Regions from separate parts of the Mesorhizobium sp. M1348 genome, predicted to be linked through region 4. Evidence: riboswitches for the same ligand, from Rfam matches in the RefSeq annotation. Region 4 holds a riboswitch; each other region holds the start of a gene.
The links. Region 4 has a riboswitch for thiamine pyrophosphate ahead of thiB (thiamine ABC transporter substrate binding subunit). Riboswitches for the same ligand answer to the same signal wherever they lie in the genome.
Positions count from the first base shown of each region.

Region 1: linked by a shared signal. The riboswitch ahead of thiC (phosphomethylpyrimidine synthase ThiC) and the one ahead of thiB (thiamine ABC transporter substrate binding subunit) in region 4 are both predicted to bind thiamine pyrophosphate.
Region 2: linked by a shared signal. The riboswitch ahead of NKH13_RS33675 (phosphomethylpyrimidine synthase ThiC) and the one ahead of thiB (thiamine ABC transporter substrate binding subunit) in region 4 are both predicted to bind thiamine pyrophosphate.
Region 3: linked by a shared signal. The riboswitch ahead of thiC (phosphomethylpyrimidine synthase ThiC) and the one ahead of thiB (thiamine ABC transporter substrate binding subunit) in region 4 are both predicted to bind thiamine pyrophosphate.

Region 1 is NZ_JAMYLH010000004.1:169,601-174,238, forward strand. It holds gene NKH13_RS09745 (Fic family protein) at 1-1,541, shown strand, start outside; TPP riboswitch at 1,724-1,840, shown strand; gene thiC (phosphomethylpyrimidine synthase ThiC) at 1,944-3,779, shown strand; gene thiO (glycine oxidase ThiO) at 3,776-4,638, shown strand, end outside.
Region 2 is NZ_JAMYLH010000046.1:6,035-10,672, reverse strand. It holds gene NKH13_RS33680 (porin) at 670-1,827, shown strand; TPP riboswitch at 2,373-2,489, shown strand; partial or broken gene NKH13_RS33675 (phosphomethylpyrimidine synthase ThiC) at 2,594-3,151, shown strand; gene NKH13_RS33670 (Fic family protein) at 3,327-4,638, shown strand, end outside.
Region 3 is NZ_JAMYLH010000017.1:93,206-97,843, reverse strand. It holds gene NKH13_RS24360 (DUF309 domain-containing protein) at 1-133, opposite strand, end outside; gene pmtA (phospholipid N-methyltransferase PmtA) at 293-889, shown strand; TPP riboswitch at 1,071-1,187, shown strand; gene thiC (phosphomethylpyrimidine synthase ThiC) at 1,291-3,126, shown strand; gene thiO (glycine oxidase ThiO) at 3,123-4,124, shown strand; gene thiS (sulfur carrier protein ThiS) at 4,093-4,290, shown strand; gene NKH13_RS24335 (thiazole synthase) at 4,293-4,638, shown strand, end outside.
Region 4 is NZ_JAMYLH010000001.1:188,795-193,432, forward strand. It holds gene NKH13_RS00935 (ABC-F family ATP-binding cassette domain-containing protein) at 1-1,639, opposite strand, end outside; gene NKH13_RS00940 (thiamine diphosphokinase) at 1,641-2,285, opposite strand; TPP riboswitch at 2,413-2,527, shown strand; gene thiB (thiamine ABC transporter substrate binding subunit) at 2,571-3,584, shown strand; gene thiP (thiamine/thiamine pyrophosphate ABC transporter permease) at 3,833-4,638, shown strand, end outside.

The sequences.
Region 1 (4,638 bases), on a different contig from region 4:
CTGTGGCGCAGAAGCACCAATTTTCAGGTCCTGTTCTCGTTTTTCAGGAAATCCGCCTTCCGGAGATGGTGACCCCGGCCGGGTACAGCGCCCTGATCGGAGCCTACGAGCTCGCCGTCCCCTTGCCCCGGACGCTGTCGGCCACTGGCGAGCATCATCGCATTACCGAACGGGATGGTTGGCGGATCATGACGCCCCGCCATGCCCCACATCCAACACTCGAAGGCCACCTGACCTTCGCGCTCAAGTACGAGGGGCTCGACCTTGCCGTCCTCAAACGGCTGTTCCAGGTGACCGGTCCCGCACCGATCGAGGCGCTCGTCCGTGAAAGCCCCACAGGCAGCTATGCCCGCCGCATCTGGTTTCTATATGAATGGCTGACGGGCACGCGTCTCGATCTGGCGGACGCGGAGGCCGGACGATACGTTTCGGTTGTCGATCCCGAGCTGCAGTGGCCCGGATCCGAGAAGACCGCTTCGCGCTACCGCATAAGGGACAATCTCCCCGGCACGCCTGAGTTCTGCCCGCTGGTGTTCCGAACCAAGACTCTCGAAAAATTCATCGCCCTTGAACTACCGCGGCGCGCGGAGGCAATCGTAGCGGACGTGCCGCGCGACCTCCTTGCTCGGACCGCCGCCTTTCTTTTGCTCAAAGACTCGCGATCAAGCTATGCGATCGAGGGCGAGCGCCCGCCGCAAGATCGCATCCAGCGCTGGGGCCGCGCCATCGGCGAAGCCGGCCGCTGGCCGATCGATCGCGATGAGCTGCTGCGTCTGCAAAGAATTGTACTTGGCGACGCCCGTTTAGTAAGACTTGGCTTCCGAAAAGAAGGGGGTTTCGTCGGTGAGCATGACCGAGACAACGGCACGCCCCTGCCCGATCACATCAGCGCTCGGCCCGAGGACCTGCCGCGGCTAATCGATGGAATGGCGGCCTTCGATCAGGGCCCCGCGCAGAACCTTGATGCAGTCATAGCCGCCGCAATCCTCGCCTTCGGCTTTGTCTACATCCACCCGTTCGAGGACGGAAACGGCCGCATTCACCGCTACCTAATCCACCACGTCCTTGCCATGCGCGGCTTCAATCCGCCGGGAGTGGTCTTTCCCGTCTCGGCCGCGATCCTGGACCAGATCAACGAGTACAGGGGCGTGCTCGAGAGCTATTCGCAGCGCCTTCTGCCGTTGGTGGAATGGGAACCGACGCCGCAATTCAACGTCCGGGTGCTGAATGACACCGGTGATTTCTACCGGTTCTTCGATGCAACCCCGCACGCCGAATTCCTCTATGCCTGCGTTCGGCGGACGATCGAACGGGACCTTCCCGAGGAAACCGCATTTCTGCAGCGCTACGATCAATTCCGGCAGCAGGTGGACGCCTTTATCGAGATGCCCGAGCGGTTGACCGATCTGCTCTTCCGTTTTCTTCACCAGAATGATGGACATCTGTCGAACCGCGCGCGCGAAAAGGAATTCGCCGCGCTGACCAGTGACGAGGCAGGAAGAATCGAGGCGATCTACGCGCAAACCTTTGGTGCCCATTGAAGGCGTGATCATCAGGATCGATTTTTAGTCCGACCGTTTGCGATTCCCTTGTCCCTGCCTTCATCTCCCACGCTTGACTTGTCGCCGAGACATGCACGATTTTTTCCGCACGGTCTGACCGGCCGCCGATCGGCCGCGGCCAGAACGCGCTTGACAAACCGGCGCCGGCCCGTTCAACCTGACGCATTCACCAGGGGAGTCCCGGCAAGGGGCTGAGATACTGCTTGCTTTCGCGGCGCAGTGACCCGTTGAACCTGATCCAGTTCATACTGGCGTAGGGACGGTGCAAGCGCTTTGCGGGAGTTTACGCCCCAGGTCCTGTTTCGGCAGGTCGACAGAAGCGTCTTTTCATCCTTCCGGCACAGAACTGGGTCTCCAATGCATGAGCAAAGGAGCCTCAAGATGAATGCCCTCACTCCCGCCGTCTCGACGGGACCGCTGCCAGCCTCGCGGAAAATCCACAAGCCCGGCGTCCTCCATCCGCAGATCAGGGTGCCGATGCGCGAAATCTCCGTCCATCCAACGGCCGGCGAGCCGCCCGTCACCGTCTACGATCCGTCCGGCCCCTATACCGACCCGGCTGTCGAAACCAGCATTGAAAACGGTCTTGCCCGGCTTCGCCACGAATGGATCACGGCGCGCGGCGATGTCGAGGCCTATGACGGCCGCCGCGTGCGGCCGGAGGACAACGGATTTGTGACCGGTGAGCGCCTGACGCCGGAATTTCCCATTCGCAACCGGCCACTCAGGGCCAAGGCAGGCAAGGCGGTGACCCAGCTTGGCTATGCGCGCGCCGGCATCATCACCCCCGAGATGGAGTTCGTCGCCATCCGCGAGAACTTCGGCCGTCAGATGTTGCGCGGCAAGCTGCAGCGCGACGGCGAAGCCTTCGGCGCGGCCATCCCCGATTTCGTAACGCCGGAGTTCGTGCGCGACGAGGTGGCGCGCGGACGCGCGATCATTCCCGCCAACATCAATCATCCCGAGAGCGAGCCGATGATCATCGGCCGCAATTTCCTGGTCAAGATCAACGCCAATATCGGTAATTCGGCGGTCACCTCCTCGATGGCCGAGGAAGTGGAAAAGATGGTGTGGGCGATCCGCTGGGGCGCCGACACGGTGATGGACCTGTCGACTGGCCGCAACATCCACAACATCCGCGAATGGATCGTGCGCAATGCGCCGGTGCCGATCGGCACGGTGCCGCTCTACCAGGCGCTGGAGAAGGTGGGCGGCATCGCCGAGGATCTGAGCTGGGAGGTCTATCGAGACACGCTGATCGAGCAGGCCGAACAAGGCGTCGACTACTTCACCATCCATGCCGGTGTGCGGCTGCATTACATCCCGCTGACCGTCGACCGGGTCACGGGCATTGTCTCGCGCGGCGGCTCAATCATGGCCAAATGGTGCCTGCACCATCACCGGGAAAGCTTCCTCTACGAGCATTTCGCGGAAATCTGCGACATCTGCCGCGGCTATGACGTCTCCTTCTCGCTCGGCGACGGGCTTCGTCCGGGCTCGATCGCCGACGCCAATGATGCGGCGCAATTCGCCGAGCTGGAAACGCTCGGTGAATTGACGAAGATCGCCTGGGCAAAGGACTGCCAGGTGATGATCGAGGGGCCGGGCCACGTGCCGATGCACAAGATCAAACAGAACATGGACAAGCAGCTCGCCGTCTGCGGTGAGGCGCCGTTCTATACGCTTGGCCCGCTGACGACCGACATCGCGCCAGGCTACGACCACATCACCTCAGGTATCGGCGCCGCCATGATCGGCTGGTTCGGCACAGCCATGCTCTGCTACGTCACGCCCAAGGAGCATCTTGGCCTTCCCGATCGCGACGACGTCAAGACCGGCGTAATCACCTACAAGATCGCCGCCCATGCCGCCGATCTGGCGAAGGGTCATCCGGCTGCAAAGGTTAGGGATGATGCCCTTTCCCGGGCGCGCTTCGAGTTCCGCTGGGAGGACCAGTTCAACCTGTCGCTCGATCCCGAAACCGCGCGGTCCTTCCACGACCAGACCTTGCCCAAGGAGGCGCACAAGCTGGCACATTTCTGCTCGATGTGCGGTCCGAAATTCTGTTCCATGCGTATCTCTCACGATATCCGCACGGAGGCCCAAAAAGAGGGAATGGCCGCGATGGCGGCGAAATACCGCGAGGGCGGCGACCTCTACGTGCCCTCGGACGAGACCGGCGCACCGCTTGTGCCGGAGGCACATGAGCGATCATGAGACTGCTGGTCAAAGGGGCTGGCGTCGGCGGCCTCACCGTCGCCTTCGAACTCGCCACGCGCGGCGCGGCTGTGACCGTTGCCGAGACAAGGCACAGCCTTGGCGGCAATGCGTCATGGTTCGCCGGCGGTATGCTGGCGCCATGGTGCGAGCGTGAAAGCGCGGAGCAGCCAGTGCTGGATCTCGGACGCGATGCCGCCGACTGGTGGGATGCGGTACTGCCGGGTCACGTGACACGGGCCGGAACCCTGGTCGTGGCCGCGCCGCGCGATGCGGGCGAGCTCGACCGGTTCGCCAGCCGCACCTCGGGTCATCGGCGTGTCGATGAAGATGAAATCGTGTTGCTCGAGCCCGACCTCGCCGGCCGCTTCCGCCGCGGACTGCTCTTCCCCGACGAAGCCCATCTCGACCCGCGTCAGGCGATGGCGGCACTTCATGATAGGCTGGCGGCGATGGGCGTCGAGTTCCACTTCGGCGCCGACGCTTCGGCTGTTTCCGGTTTCGATCGCCAGATCGAATGCACGGGAATGGCGGCGGGCGATGACCGACTGCGCGGCGTTCGCGGCGAGATGCTAATCCTGAATACGCCTGATGTCTCGCTGTCGCGCCCAGTCAGGCTGCTTCATCCGCGCTTTCCGCTTTATGCGGTGCCACGCACCGACCACCGTTTCATGATCGGCGCGACGATGATTGAAAGCCAGTCTGTCGGACCGGTCACGGCGCGATCGATGATGGAGCTGCTGGGTGCCGCCTATGCCCTCCATCCGGCCTTTGGCGAGGCCGAGATCGTTGAAACCGGTGTTGGCGTCCGTCCAGCCTTTCCCGACAACCTGCCGCGCGTGGAAACGAACGGCGAGAT
Region 2 (4,638 bases), on a different contig from region 4:
GCGCGCCGTCTATCAGGACGAGAGGCTGCTCGACGCGACCGTCAGGTCGGCCGCAATGCCAAGGCCGGCGCGCCTACTGACTCCGTGGTGGAGGCAAGGCTGCGCGTCAGCGCGTGATTACCGATCATCGCGCTCGCCAAAATGACGGCGTCGTACCGAGCGGTGCCGCCGCATGATGTCTCAACGTCGGGGCTCACAGCAGACAAAGCTGTCGCCATTGAACGAAACTGTCGCGAAGCGAACAGACGAACCGTAGCCGAAACGTTTGCCGTTCGTGCTTGGGTTGATCCGCAAGGCAAAAAGGAAGGAAGAGCGAACCAAGGTCCGCCGGCACACTTGAGCTTCAAGCCGCAGCTGCGTCGTCAGGATGGCACGTCATTTGCAGTAGAAGCCTTTGTGACGGCCCGCCCACAACTAGCGGAGATGACGGGGATGATTTGTACAGAAATGTTGGATGGAGTCGTTTCGGCGATTATTATATTTGTAATAACAATCGCATATTTGTAACAATAACACCCAATCATATTCTCAATTTCTGATGAATATCTGGCGTGACGAGCGCATCAAAACTGCTCAAATTCAACTCAATGCGCATCGTTATCGACTGTTTCCTTAGCAAGACTTCATCACTGACGTCCATTCCTTTTACTCTTTGAACGGAGATCAACAATGAACATTAGGAGCCTCCTCCTCGGCTCAACTGCGGCACTGATTGCCGTTTCCGACGCTCGCGCCGTGACCGCCGTTGCCGAGCCTGACCCGACTGAGTACGTTAAAATCTGCGACGTCTACGGCTCGGGCTACGTCTACATTTCAGGCACTGAGACCTGCGTGCGCATCGGCGGCTATGTCCGTTACGACGTCGGCTTGGGCCATGTCGGATTGGTTGATCACGCAAGAACCTCGGATGTGAGGACTGGTGAGCATCAGGGCACATGGCAAAACAACACGCGCTTCACATTGAAAACTTGGACCGGCCAGGAGACCGAACTCGGCACGTTGAAGACCTACACCGAAACCCGCATGAACTTCGGCAACCGCCACACTTCGGTTTCGGACAGTTCTCGGTCCTATGCCTTCAACGGAGACAGCACCTTGACTTTCGCCTGGATTCAGCTTGGTGGCCTCCGAGTTGGTAAGGACTGGTCGGCCTTCGACATGTTTATTGGCGGCGCGGGTGACGTACTCAACCAGACGCCGGTTCCCTACGGCGCTTTCGATACCAATGTGGTTCAGTACTACTTCGACGCCGGGAACGGCTTTTCGGCCGTGGTTTCGCTCGAAGAAGGCTCGGGCGTGGTCGGCACAATCGACAGCTACGCACCGCACGTAGTCGGCGGCTTGAAATACACACATGGCTGGGGCGCGATCACCGGCGTTGCCGCTTATGATAGCAACTACGAATCGGTGGCCGCCAAGGTCCGTGTCGACATCAATGTCACCAACGAACTGTTGCTGTTCGGAATGCTCGGCTACGGTTCCAACGGCAAGCTCAACGACGACTCCACGAACGCCATCGACGCTCATGGTCGCGGCTTCTATAAGAGTTGGGGCGGGAACTGGGCTTTCTGGGCTGGCGCCGCTTACGAGCTCAACGAGACAACTTCGTTCAAGCTTCAGCTCTCCGGTGATCAGCTCAAGAACCATGGTGTCGCTGCAAACGTCGCCTATGCGTTTCTTCCAGATTTCACAGTTACGGCGGAACTCGACTATGGCCGATACGGTAACTTCGCCGTCGGCAAGCTGGACGCTTCCAACGTGAATTGGACCAACGCCAACAAGAAGAGCAGTGTCGGCGGAATCCTGCGTTTCGAACGCTCATTCTAACGGATGAAAGGGTTGAGCTCCGAGATCCGGTTGAGCGGACCAATCCCGCAACACTCCAAGAGAACGTCGCATGGAAGCTATACGAGATTGGAGCCTCGATCTCGGGGCCGGACGATGTTTCATATCAGATCTGGTCCGGATGATCGCGCAGGCGATATTCATCGCTGTGTTTTGATCTGCAGCTCTTTCATTTCCTCATCCCTTCCGCCCGCTTGACAGACCCTGCCATCCAGCAGTACCCGGCCAGGTTTCAGGTCCGAACTTGAAGGCCCAGTCGGGTCAGGACGTGTTCGACTTGTTGAGCGATTGTGGGGGTGCGGCCCGACGCACTTGAAAATCGCAAATGGATCGCCTCCGTTCAGCCATCCCCGCGGAAATTCGGGCGCGAGAGAACAAGCTCCAGAGCATAAGCGAGGCTGATCGAGGAACAGACGATTCTCAGGCGACGCTCCATCCGATCTTGCGCCTGGCCGAGACGATCGCCCGACGATCACCGGCGCGGGCCGAATGCGCTTGACGAGATAGTTCCGGCCCGCTCAATTTGAGGCATTCACCAGGGGAGTCCCGGCAAGGGGCTGAGATACTGCTGGCATTCGCGGCGCAGTGACCCGTTGAACCTGATCCAGTTCATACTGGCGTAGGGACGGTGCAAGCGCTTTGCGGGAGTTTACGCCCGAGGTCCTGTTTCGGCAGGTCGACAGAAGCGTCTTTTCATCCTCCCGGCACAGAACTGGGTTTCCAATGCAACGAGCAAAGGAGCCTCAAGATGAATGCCCTCAGCCCCGCCGTCTCGACGGGACCGCTGCCTGCCTCACGGAAAATCCATAGGTCCGGCGTCCTCTATCCGCACATCAAAGTGCCGATGCGCGAAATCTCCGTCCACCCGGCGGCCGGCGAACCGCCCGTCACCGTCTACGATCCGTCCGGCCCCTATACCGACCCGACTGTCGAAACCAGCATCGACAAGGGCCTTGCCCGGCTTCGCCACGAGTGGATCTTGGCGCGCGGCGATGTCGAGGCCTATGAAGGCCGCCATGTCCGGCCGGAAGATAATGGATTCGCGGCGGGCGAACGCCTGACGCCGGAATTTCCCGTGCGCAACCGGCCGCTCAGGGCCAGGTCGGGCAAGGCAGTGACCCAGCTTGCCTATGCGCGCACCGGCATCATCACCCCCGAAATGGAATTCGTCGCCATCCGCGAGAACCTCGGCCGCGAGATCCTTCGAGGCAAGCTGCAACGCGACGGCGAAAGCTTCGGCGCAGCCATTCCCGATTTCGTCACGCCGGAATTCGTCCGAGAAGAGGGAGCTGGGTCTCGGCCCATCCGGGTAACGATCCTTCGCGCGGCTATGGAAACGATCGCACTTGCCGATTATCGCATAAAAAACTTGTTACGCACGACTTAAAAAACTTGCAACTCCACAGCATCATTGACTTGTCGCCTATCAGCACTATATACTTGTAATCGCACAGCTCTAAAAAAGTTGCAAAGGCACGGCCATGGCCAAGCCCCATGAAAAACTCGCTGTATCACTGGCCGTCCTCAAAGAGCTGCAGGAGGGTGGGCGGCGCATATTCAAATCAGATGAGCTGACCCGCGTCCACCGGGAGCGGCTGCTGCAGAACGGGTTCCTGCGCGATGTTATCAAAGGCTGGCTCATGTCGACCGGCCCGCAGGCACAGCAGCAAGACACCACCCCCTGGTACGCGAGCTTCTGGGAGTTCTGCTCCCTTTACTGCAATGACCGGTTCGGCAAGGACTGGTTCCTGTCACCGGAGCAGTCGCTGCTTCTGCACGCGGAAGCGCCCACTATTCCGCCTCAGGTGGTGGTGAACACCCCCAAAGGCACGAATAACAGAATCGACCTGCTGTTCGGCACTTCGCTCTATGACCTCAAGGTCAAGGAGATGCCGGCCGAACTGACAGAGAAAAACGGCCAGCGCGTGTTCACTGTCGAGGCCGCCCTTACCCGGGTGCCGGAAGCGTTCTTCCAGCGCGCCCCTATCGAGATGCAGATCGCCATGGCGTCGGTGCGCGACGTATCAACCGTTCTGGCCCTGCTGCTTGATGGCGGCCATTCCGCCGTGGCGGGACGGCTTGCGGGGGCCTTCCGTCGCGTAGGACGCGACTCCTTTGCCGATGAAATCGTGGCCGCCTTCAAAGCCGCCGGCTATGACGTGCGCGAATCCGATCCGTTCGCGGGACAAATTGGAGTGACAACCATTGCGGCGGGCGTACCGCCGTTGGTCGCCCGCCTGCGCGCGATCTGGCAATCGCAGCGCGAAGCCATCATCGAGATATTCCCGAAGGCGCCCGGACTGCCGTCCGACAAAGACGCCTATATGAAGTTCGTCGAGGATATCTACGAAAGCGACGCCTACCATTCGCTGTCGATAGAAGGGTACAGCGTCACCCCGGAACTCATCGGCCGGGTGCGCGAGGGGAGCTGGAATCCGGAGATTGATGAAGAGGACCGCAAGAACCGGGATGCGCTTGCCGCGCGTGGCTACTACCTCGCATTCCAGAAGGTCAAAGACTCTGTTGCCGCGATCATCAACGGCAAGCCAGCCGGCGCGTTGACGCGGGACACTCACCGGGAGTGGTACCGGGAGCTGTTCGCGCCGTCAGTGACCGCCGGCATCCTCAAAGCCAGCGCGCTTGCGGGATATCGCAATCACCCTGTGTACCTGCGCGGCTCGCAGCACGTGGCGCCGCGTACCGAAGCGGTGGCCGATGGTATGAATGAGCTGTTCGACCTGCTGGAGGCGGAGAAGGAGGCCGCCGTGCGTGCCGTGCTGGGGCATTGGCTTG
Region 3 (4,638 bases), on a different contig from region 4:
CGCCAACGGCGACGGTCACCGGATCTGATCGGTAACTGTGGCCCAAGGGATCACGCACCGGATGCGGATATTTGCCGGGCAGATACGCATAGCTCGGGAAACTTTTTTCGGGCAGCAGGCGAGGGCGAAACATAGGCCCAGCAAACATGAAAGTGCGTTAATGGGCAATTCATGCTGACCGCGTCGTGACAGGCAAGCAGTCTTAACGGGCTTGTAAAGGGTGGCGAGATTGGCCAAAACGCGCTTTGCCAAATTCATGACGTTGGGTAAGCGGCTGACGCAGGGAGAAGATATGATTTTGCGACTGAAGGAGCGGCTCGGCAAAAGGTTTGAGGAAGAAGTCCAATTCTTCAAAGGCTGGCAGAAGGACAAGAAGGGCGTGGGAGCCCTTATTCCCACTTCGGTTTATGCGGCACGCCGGATGGCAAGCGTGGTGAACCCACGGTCAGGATTGCCGATTCTGGAGCTTGGCGCGGGAACCGGTGTCATCACAAAGGCGATCCTGGCCAGGGGAATCAAGCCGCGCCAGCTGGTTTCAGTCGAATATTCCAGGATTTTCTACGACGGCCTGGTGCAACGCTTTCCGAATGTGGACTTCAGATTGGGCGACGCATTTGCGCTGGACGAAGCGCTGGGTGAGCGCAAAGGTGAACAGTTCGATTGTGTTATAAGTGCAGTCCCGCTGTTGAGCTTTCCAATGCAACAGCGTGTCGCGCTGGTTGAGGATCTGCTTGCCCGTATTCCTGCCGGCCGGCCCGTGATTCAGATCACATACGGACCTCTGTCGCCGGTGATCAAGATGCCAGACCGTTACGTGGTTTCCCACTATGACTTCGTCGTCCGCAACATACCGCCGGCACAGCTCTGGACTTATCGTCGAGCAGACTAGCCAAATCTGGACGGTTTCCTTCTCTGAGGGTTCCGCTGAGTGGTGGCCTTGCACCCAAATAGGATGTGGAACAGAGCAGGGGCAGATGCCAGATTGCCAAGAAGACGACGCGGTCCTGGTTGATTTGACAGTGGGCGGGCCAAATGCGCTTGACAAAGCCGCGCCGGCCCGTTCAACCTGAGGCATTCACCAGGGGAGTCCCGGCAAGGGGCTGAGATACTGCTGGCTTTCGCGGCGCAGTGACCCGTTGAACCTGATCCAGTTCATACTGGCGTAGGGACGGTGCAAGCGCTCTGCGGGAGTTCACGCCCGAGGTCCTGTTTCGGCAGGTCCACAGAAGCGTCTTTTCATCCTTCCGGCACAGAACTGGGTCTCCAATGCATGAGCAAAGGAGCCTAAAGATGAATGCCCTCACCCCCGCCGTGTCGACAGGGCCGCTGGCTGCCTCACGGAAAATCCACAAGTCTGGCGTCCTCCATCCGCACATCAAGGTGCCGATGCGCGAAATCTCCGTCCACCCGACGGCCGGCGAGCCGCCCATCACCGTCTACGATCCGTCCGGCCCCTATACCGACCCGACTGTCGAAACCAGTATCGAAAAAGGCCTGGCCCGGCTTCGCCATGAATGGATTACGGCACGCGGCGATGTCGAAGCCTATGACGGCCGTCATGTCCAGCCGGAAGACAATGGATTTGCGACTGGCGAGCGCCTGACACCGGAATTTCCCATACGCAACCGGCCGCTCAGAGCTAAGGCCGGTAAGGCAGTGACCCAGATTGCCTATGCGCGCGCCGGCATCATCACGCCTGAAATGGAGTTCGTCGCCATCCGCGAGAACCTTGGCCGCGAGATGCTGCGCGGCCAGCTTGAGCGCGACGGCGAAGCCTTCGGCGCGGCGATTCCAGACTTCGTGACGCCGGAATTCGTGCGCGACGAGGTGGCTCGCGGACGCGCGATCATTCCCGCCAATATCAATCATCCCGAGAGTGAGCCGATGATCATCGGCCGCAATTTCCTGGTGAAGATCAACGCCAATATTGGCAACTCGGCGGTCACCTCGTCGATGGCCGAGGAAGTGGAAAAGATGGTCTGGGCCATCCGCTGGGGCGCCGACACGGTGATGGACCTCTCGACCGGCCGCAACATCCACAACATCCGCGAATGGATCGTGCGTAATGCGCCGGTGCCGATCGGCACGGTGCCGCTCTATCAGGCGCTCGAAAAGGTCAACGGCATTGCCGAGAATCTGACCTGGGAGGTCTACCGCGACACGCTGATCGAACAGGCCGAACAGGGCGTCGACTATTTCACCATCCACGCCGGCGTGCGGCTGCATTACATCCCGCTGACCGTTGACCGGGTCACGGGCATCGTCTCGCGCGGCGGCTTGATCATGGCCAAATGGTGCCTGCACCATCACCGGGAGAGCTTCCTCTACGAGCATTTCGCCGAGATCTGCGACATCGCCAGAGCCTACGACGTCTCCTTCTCGCTCGGCGACGGCCTTCGTCCGGGCTCGATCGCCGATGCCAACGACGCGGCGCAGTTCGCCGAGTTGGAAACGCTTGGCGAGCTGACGCAGATCGCCTGGGCGAAGGATTGCCAGGTGATGATCGAGGGCCCCGGCCACGTGCCGATGCACAAGATCAAGCAGAACATGGACAAGCAGCTCGCTGTCTGCGGCGAGGCGCCGTTCTATACGCTTGGACCGCTGACGACCGACATCGCGCCGGGCTACGACCACATCACCTCAGGCATTGGCGCCGCGATGATCGGCTGGTTCGGCACCGCCATGCTCTGCTACGTCACGCCCAAGGAGCATCTCGGCCTTCCCGATCGCAGCGACGTCAAGATCGGCGTGATCACCTACAAGATAGCCGCCCACGCCGCCGACCTGGCGAAGGGCCATCCGGCAGCGAAAGTCAGGGATGATGCGCTTTCCCGCGCGCGCTTCGAGTTCCGCTGGGAGGACCAGTTCAATCTGTCGCTCGACCCGGAAACCGCGCGGTCCTTCCACGACCAGACCTTGCCCAAGGAGGCGCACAAGGTGGCGCATTTCTGCTCGATGTGCGGACCGAAATTCTGCTCCATGCGTATCTCTCACGACATCCGCGCCGAGGCACAGAAAGAGGGCATGGCGGCGATGGCGGCGAAATACCGCGAGGGCGGCGATCTCTACGTGCCGGCGGACGAGACCGGCGCACCGCTTTCGCCACAGGCGCATGAGCCATCATGAAGGTGCTGGTCAAAGGGGCCGGCGTTGCCGGCCTCACCGCCGCCTTCGAGCTCGCCGCACGCGGCGCGGCGGTTTCCGTTGCCGAGACAAGGCCTGGCCTTGGGGGCAATGCGTCGTGGTTCGCCGGCGGCATGTTGGCGCCATGGTGCGAGCGCGAAAGCGCCGAGCAGCCGGTGCTGGATCTCGGGCGCGGTGCCGCCGACTGGTGGGATGCCGCAACGCCCGGCCAGGTGACGCGGACCGGAACGCTGGTCGTGGCCGCGCCGCGCGATGCGGGCGAGCTCGACCGGTTCGCCAGCCGCACGACGGGCTATCGGCGCGTCGAGGAAGATGAAATTGCCTTGCTGGAGCCCGACTTAGCCGGCCGCTTCCGCCGCGGATTGCTCTTTCCCGATGAGGGCCATCTCGATCCGCGCCAGGCGATGGCAGCGCTTCATGACAAGCTCGCGGCCATGGGTGTCGAATTCCACTTCGGCGCCGACGCCCAGCATGTTTTTGGTTTCGATCGTCAGATCGATTGCACGGGAATGGCAGCCGCCGATGACAGGTTGCGCGGCGTTCGCGGCGAAATGCTCATCCTGCGCACCCCTGATACCTCGCTGTCGCGCCCGGTCAGGCTGCTGCATCCGCGCTTTCCACTCTATGCAGTGCCGCGCACCGACCACCGTTTCATGGTTGGTGCGACGATGATTGAAAGCCAGTCCGCCGGACCGGTTACGGCGCGCTCCATGTTGGAGCTGCTGGGTACCGCCTATGCCCTCCATCCGGCCTTTGGCGAGGCCGAGATCGTTGAAACCGGTGTTGGCGTCCGTCCAGCCTTTCCCGACAATTTGCCGCGCGCCGAAACGAACGGTGAGATCATCGCGATCAACGGGCTCTATCGTCACGGTTTTCTCCTGGCTCCCGCCATGGCGCGCCAGGCTGCCGACCTGGTTTTCAATCAAGACGGAACCAAGGAGCTTGCTCATGAAACTGATGGTCAACGGCAAAGTGCATGAGGTTGCCGCCACCACGCTGGCCGAGCTGCTTGCCGCGCTTGACTATGAGGGCGATTGGCTCGCGACCGCCGTCAACAACGACCTCGTGCACAAAGCCAGCCGGGCGGAATTCCAATTGAACGACGGCGACCGGATCGAAATCCTCTCGCCCATGCAGGGAGGCTAGCCATGTTCGATCTTCTCGGGACGACGCTTCCCTCCCGCCTGCTTCTCGGCACGGCTCAATATCCTTCGCCGGCTATCCTTTCCGATGCGGTCAAGGCGTCGGGCACGTCGGTGCTGACCGTCTCCTTGCGCCGTGAAATGGCAGGCGGCAGGGCCGGCGAAAAATTCTGGTCGTTGATCCGCTCGCTCGGCGTCAGAATCCTGCCCAACACTGCTGGCTGCCACTCCGTCAAGGAAGCGGTCACGACTGCGAAAATGGCGCGCGAAGTCTTCGGTACGAGCTGGGTCAAGCTCGAAGTGATCGGCAACCACGACACCCTGCAGCCGGATGTGTTCGGTCTGGTCGAAG
Region 4 (4,638 bases):
CGATCTTTTTGGGCAAGGTTTCCAGCGCGAATTTCTGCTTGAACGACAGTTTCTTTGCCGGGCCCTTGGGAGCGGCCGCGTTGGTCCTGCTTGCAGCCATCGCCTCGCTGGTCTCTACCTTCGGCCGCGCCTTGCGGTCATCCAGCCTGGTGCCGCCGCGCTGCGCCAGCATGTCGGAATAGCCGCCGGCATATTCGATCCAGCGGCCGTCGCCATCCGGCGCGATGATGCTGGTCACGGTGCGGTCGAGGAAATCGCGATCGTGGCTGACCAGGATCACCGTGCCGGCAAAGCCGGCGACCAGTTCCTGCAGCAGTTCCAGCGTCTCCATGTCGAGGTCGTTGGTCGGCTCGTCGAGCACAAGCAGGTTTGCCGGCCGCGCCAAGACGCGTGCGAGAATCAGCCGTGCCCGCTCGCCGCCCGAAAGCTCGCGCACCGGCGTCCGCGCCTGTTCCGGCTTGAACAGGAAGTCCTTCATGTAAGAGACGACGTGGCGCTGCTCGCCATTGATGACGAGGTTCTCGCCGCGACCGTCGGTAAGATACTGCGCCAATGTCTCCTGCGGGTCGACGGCTTCGCGCTTCTGGTCGAGCGTGGCGATCTCCAGATTGGTGCCGAGCCGCACCGTGCCCGCGTCCGGCTTCAATTCGCCGGTCAGCATCTTCAACAGCGTCGTCTTGCCGGCGCCGTTTGGCCCGACCAGGCCGACGCGATCGCCGCGCTGGATGCGTGTCGAAAATCCCTTGACCACCGTCAGATCGCCAAAGCTCTTCTCAATGTTCTTGGCTTCGATCACCAGCTTGCCGGATTCGGCGGCGTCGCTGGCTGTCATTGTCGCCGCACCCTCGGCGCCGCGATGGCCGCGAAAGCGCTGTCGCATGGTCTGCAACTCACCGAGCCGGCGCATGTTGCGCTTGCGCCTTGCCGTCACGCCATAGCGCAGCCAGTGCTCCTCGCGCACGATCTGGCGGCCGAGCTTGTGCTGCTCGCGCTCTTCCTCCTCCAGCACCGTGTCGCGCCATTCCTCGAAATAAGCAAAGCCCTTGTCGAGGCGGCGGGTCTGGCCGCGGTCGAGCCAGATTGTGGCGCGCGACACGCGTTCGAGAAAACGGCGGTCATGCGAGATGACGACCAGCGCCGAGGAGGTGCGGGCAAGCTCCTCCTCCAGCCATTCGATGACCGAAAGGTCGAGATGATTGGTCGGCTCATCGAGGAGGAGAATGTCGGGCTCCGGCGCCATGACGCGGGCGAGGGCCGCGCGCCGCGCCTCGCCGCCGGAGAGGTCGTTCGGCCGTTCCTCGCCGGACAGGCCGAGATGCTCCATCAGATAGGTGGCGCGGTAGGGATCGTCGGCGGGTCCGAGCCCCGCCTCGACATAGGCGCGAATGGTCGCAAAACCGTCCATGTCGGGCATTTGCGGCAAATAGCGCACAGTCGCCGAGGGCTGGCGGAAGACTTCGCCGTCCTGCGGTTCGATCAGCCCGGCAGCGATCTTGAGGAGCGTCGACTTGCCCGAGCCGTTGCGGCCAACCAGGGCGATCTTGTCGCCAGCCGAAGCCGTCAGGGCGGCACCGTCGAGCAGCGGCGTGCCGCCAAAGGTCAGCTTTATCCCGTCGAGATTGAGAAGCGGCGGCGCCATATCAGCTTTCAGGTAGGGGAAAAGGATGCGCGAGCAGCAGCGCGCGGCCGCTGGCCAGCGCGATTTCCAGCCGGCCCTTGACCTCATTGGAAATGGTCAGCGACGACCCGAAGGCAACCTCGACATGGGCGAGCGGCCATTTGGCGCCGGTGACTGTCAGGCCGGCAAGATCCGAAAAGCCGAGCACCGAAAACAGTGTGCCGTCGGCATAGTCGAAGCCAACCTTTCCGGGCAGCAAGGGAATGCCTTCCTGTGCGCCGCTGGTCAAAAGCACTTCCGTTCCGCCTTCCGCCAGCCGGACGCTCAGCGCCAGATGCAGGAAGATGTGGTCGGTGCGTTTGCCGCCGAAGGCGCCTGCGAGCACAAGGCTGGTAGCACCGCGTTCGAGCGCGGCGGCGATAGCGAGTTCACCGTCGGTCTTGTCCTTTTCGGCGGGAAACACCTGCCGTGGCACGGCGGCCAGATCCTCCGGCAAATCGGCAGGCACGGAATCGAAATCGCCGACCCAGAGTTCCGGCCTCAGGCCCAGCATGCGGGCATGGCCGATGCCGGCATCGGCGGCGATAACGCGGGAGCCTTCGACCTGGCGGTCGAGCAGCGGCGTGCGGATGAGATCGCCGCCAAGCAGGATGGTGAATGTGCTCATATCTCGTGGCCCTTACCAGCCCTGCCCCGGAAACGGAAGATGAAACGGCAGACGAAACGGAAGGCTGGGCTTTGGATGCCCGGCAAACTTCCGCTTGCGCAGCACTTCGGCCGGGCCTATGTGTCGCAACGCTCTAACGGGGTGCCGGACGCGATCTTCGCGGACCGGCTGAGAGGCAAGACTGCCAACCCGCTGAACCTGATCCGGTTTGTACCGGCGGAGGGATTAGACGTTTCGGACAGCCCGACGCCTCAATTCCTTTCAACGCGAACGAAGGAGGCGCCGATGCGCAGTTTTTTCCACTCTCTTGTCTCGATTATCCTGCTTGCAGCATCCGCGCTGGCCTTGCCAGGGCAGGCATCGGCACAGGATAAGCTGACCGTCTATACCTATGAAAGCTTTACCGCCGATTGGGGTCCGGGACCGGCGGTGAAGAAGGCCTTCGAGGCCGAATGCAACTGCGTCGTCGAATTCGTCTCGGCCGCCGACGGCGTCGCGCTGCTCAACCGTGTGAAGCTGGAAGGCGCCGCGACCAAGGCCGATATCGTGCTTGGCCTCGATACCAATTTGACTGCGGACGCCAAGGCAACCGGCCTGTTTTCGCCGCACGGCGCTGTGTCGGGCGTCAGCGTCCCGGGAGCCTGGAGCGACGATATTTTCGTGCCGTTCGACTATGGCTATTTCGCCGTCGTCTACGATACCGAAAAACTGAAGAGCCCGCCGAAGAGCCTCAGGGAATTGGTCGAGGGCGATGCCGGCGACAAGATCGTCATCCAGGATCCGCGCACCTCGACGCCGGGCCTTGGCCTGCTGTTGTGGGTCAAGTCGGTCTATGGCGACAAGGCGCCGGAAGCCTGGGCCAAGCTCAAGTCAAAGGTGCTGACGGTGACGCCGGGCTGGAGCGAGGCCTACAGCCTGTTCACCAAGGGCGAGGCGCCGATGGTGCTGTCCTACACCACCTCGCCGGCCTACCATATGGTCGCCGAAAACACCGAGCGCTACCAGGCGGCGTCCTTCGAGGAGGGCGAATATCTGCAGATCGAGGTTGCGGGGATCACCACCAAGGGTGCGAAGAACCCGCTGGCGGAAAAGTTCGTTGCCTTCATGACCGGACCGAAATTCCAGGATGTCATTCCCGAAACCAACTGGATGTTCCCGGCCGGCAAGACCGACAAGCCGCTCAATCCGGCGTTCGACAAGCTTGTCAAACCGACCAAGACGTTGCTGTTCAGCCCGGAAGAGGTCGCGGCAAATCGTAAGGCTTGGGTCGATGAGTGGCTTGCGGCGATGAGCAAGTAGGATTCCATATGGTGTTCGTTCCCGCCCACCCCCCTCTGGCCTACCGGCCATCTCCCCCGCAAGGGGGGAGATTGAGCTCTCAGCCGCTTTCGCCAATCTCCACTGCGGCAGGAATGAGCGGGGCAACGAAGCTGCCGATCTCCCCCCTTGCGGGGGAGATGGCCGGTAGGCCAGAGGGGGGTGGGCGGGAACACGACCTCAGCCAAGTTCCTCCTCTCAGCACCCATCGTTAAGCTGGGTAGCGCGAAATGCAGGCTCGCCGTCCTGACTCCCGCGTCACTGCCGGCATCGTCGCGCTCGCCGCCATCGCGCTGCTGATCGGCGGGGCATTCGCCGGGCTCGTCGTCGAAGCCACACGCGACCTGTCCGGCGCCGCCTCCGCTTTCGATTCCTATCTCTTGCGCGTCGCCCGTTTCACGCTCTGGCAGGCGGTCCTTTCGACGCTGCTCTCCGTCGCGCCGGCGCTGTTCGTCGCGCGTGCCCTGTCGCGGCATCCACAGTTTTTCGGGCGAGGCTTCATCCTGCAGCTTTTCGCCGTGCCGCTGGCGCTGCCGGCCATTGTTGCCGCACTCGGTGTCCTGGCGCTCTATGGCCGCGCCGGCTATTTTGCCGGCACGCTCGGCGCGCTAGGCGGCCAGAGCTGGCCCGGCATCTACGGCCTGTCGGGCATTCTCGTGGCCCATGTTTTTTTCAATCTGCCGCTGGCAACGCGGCTGTTCCTTGAAGCGTTGCAGACCGTGCCGGCCAACCAATGGCGGCTGGCGAGCCAGCTTGGCATGGGCGCTGCGCCGGCCTTTCGGCTGATCGAATGGCCGCCGCTGCGTGCGGCCTTGCCGGGCGTTGCCGGGCTCGTTTTCATGCTGTGCATCACCTCCTTCACCATCGTGCTTACACTCGGCGGCGGACCCAGCGCGACGACGCTGGAGGTTGCCATCTACCAGGCGCTGCGTTTCGACTTCGACCCGGCGCGGGCGGTGACGCTCACCCTGCTGCAGATTGCCCTGACCTTCGTCGTCGTGCTGGCCTTGACGCGGCTCGGCGCCAATATGGTCGG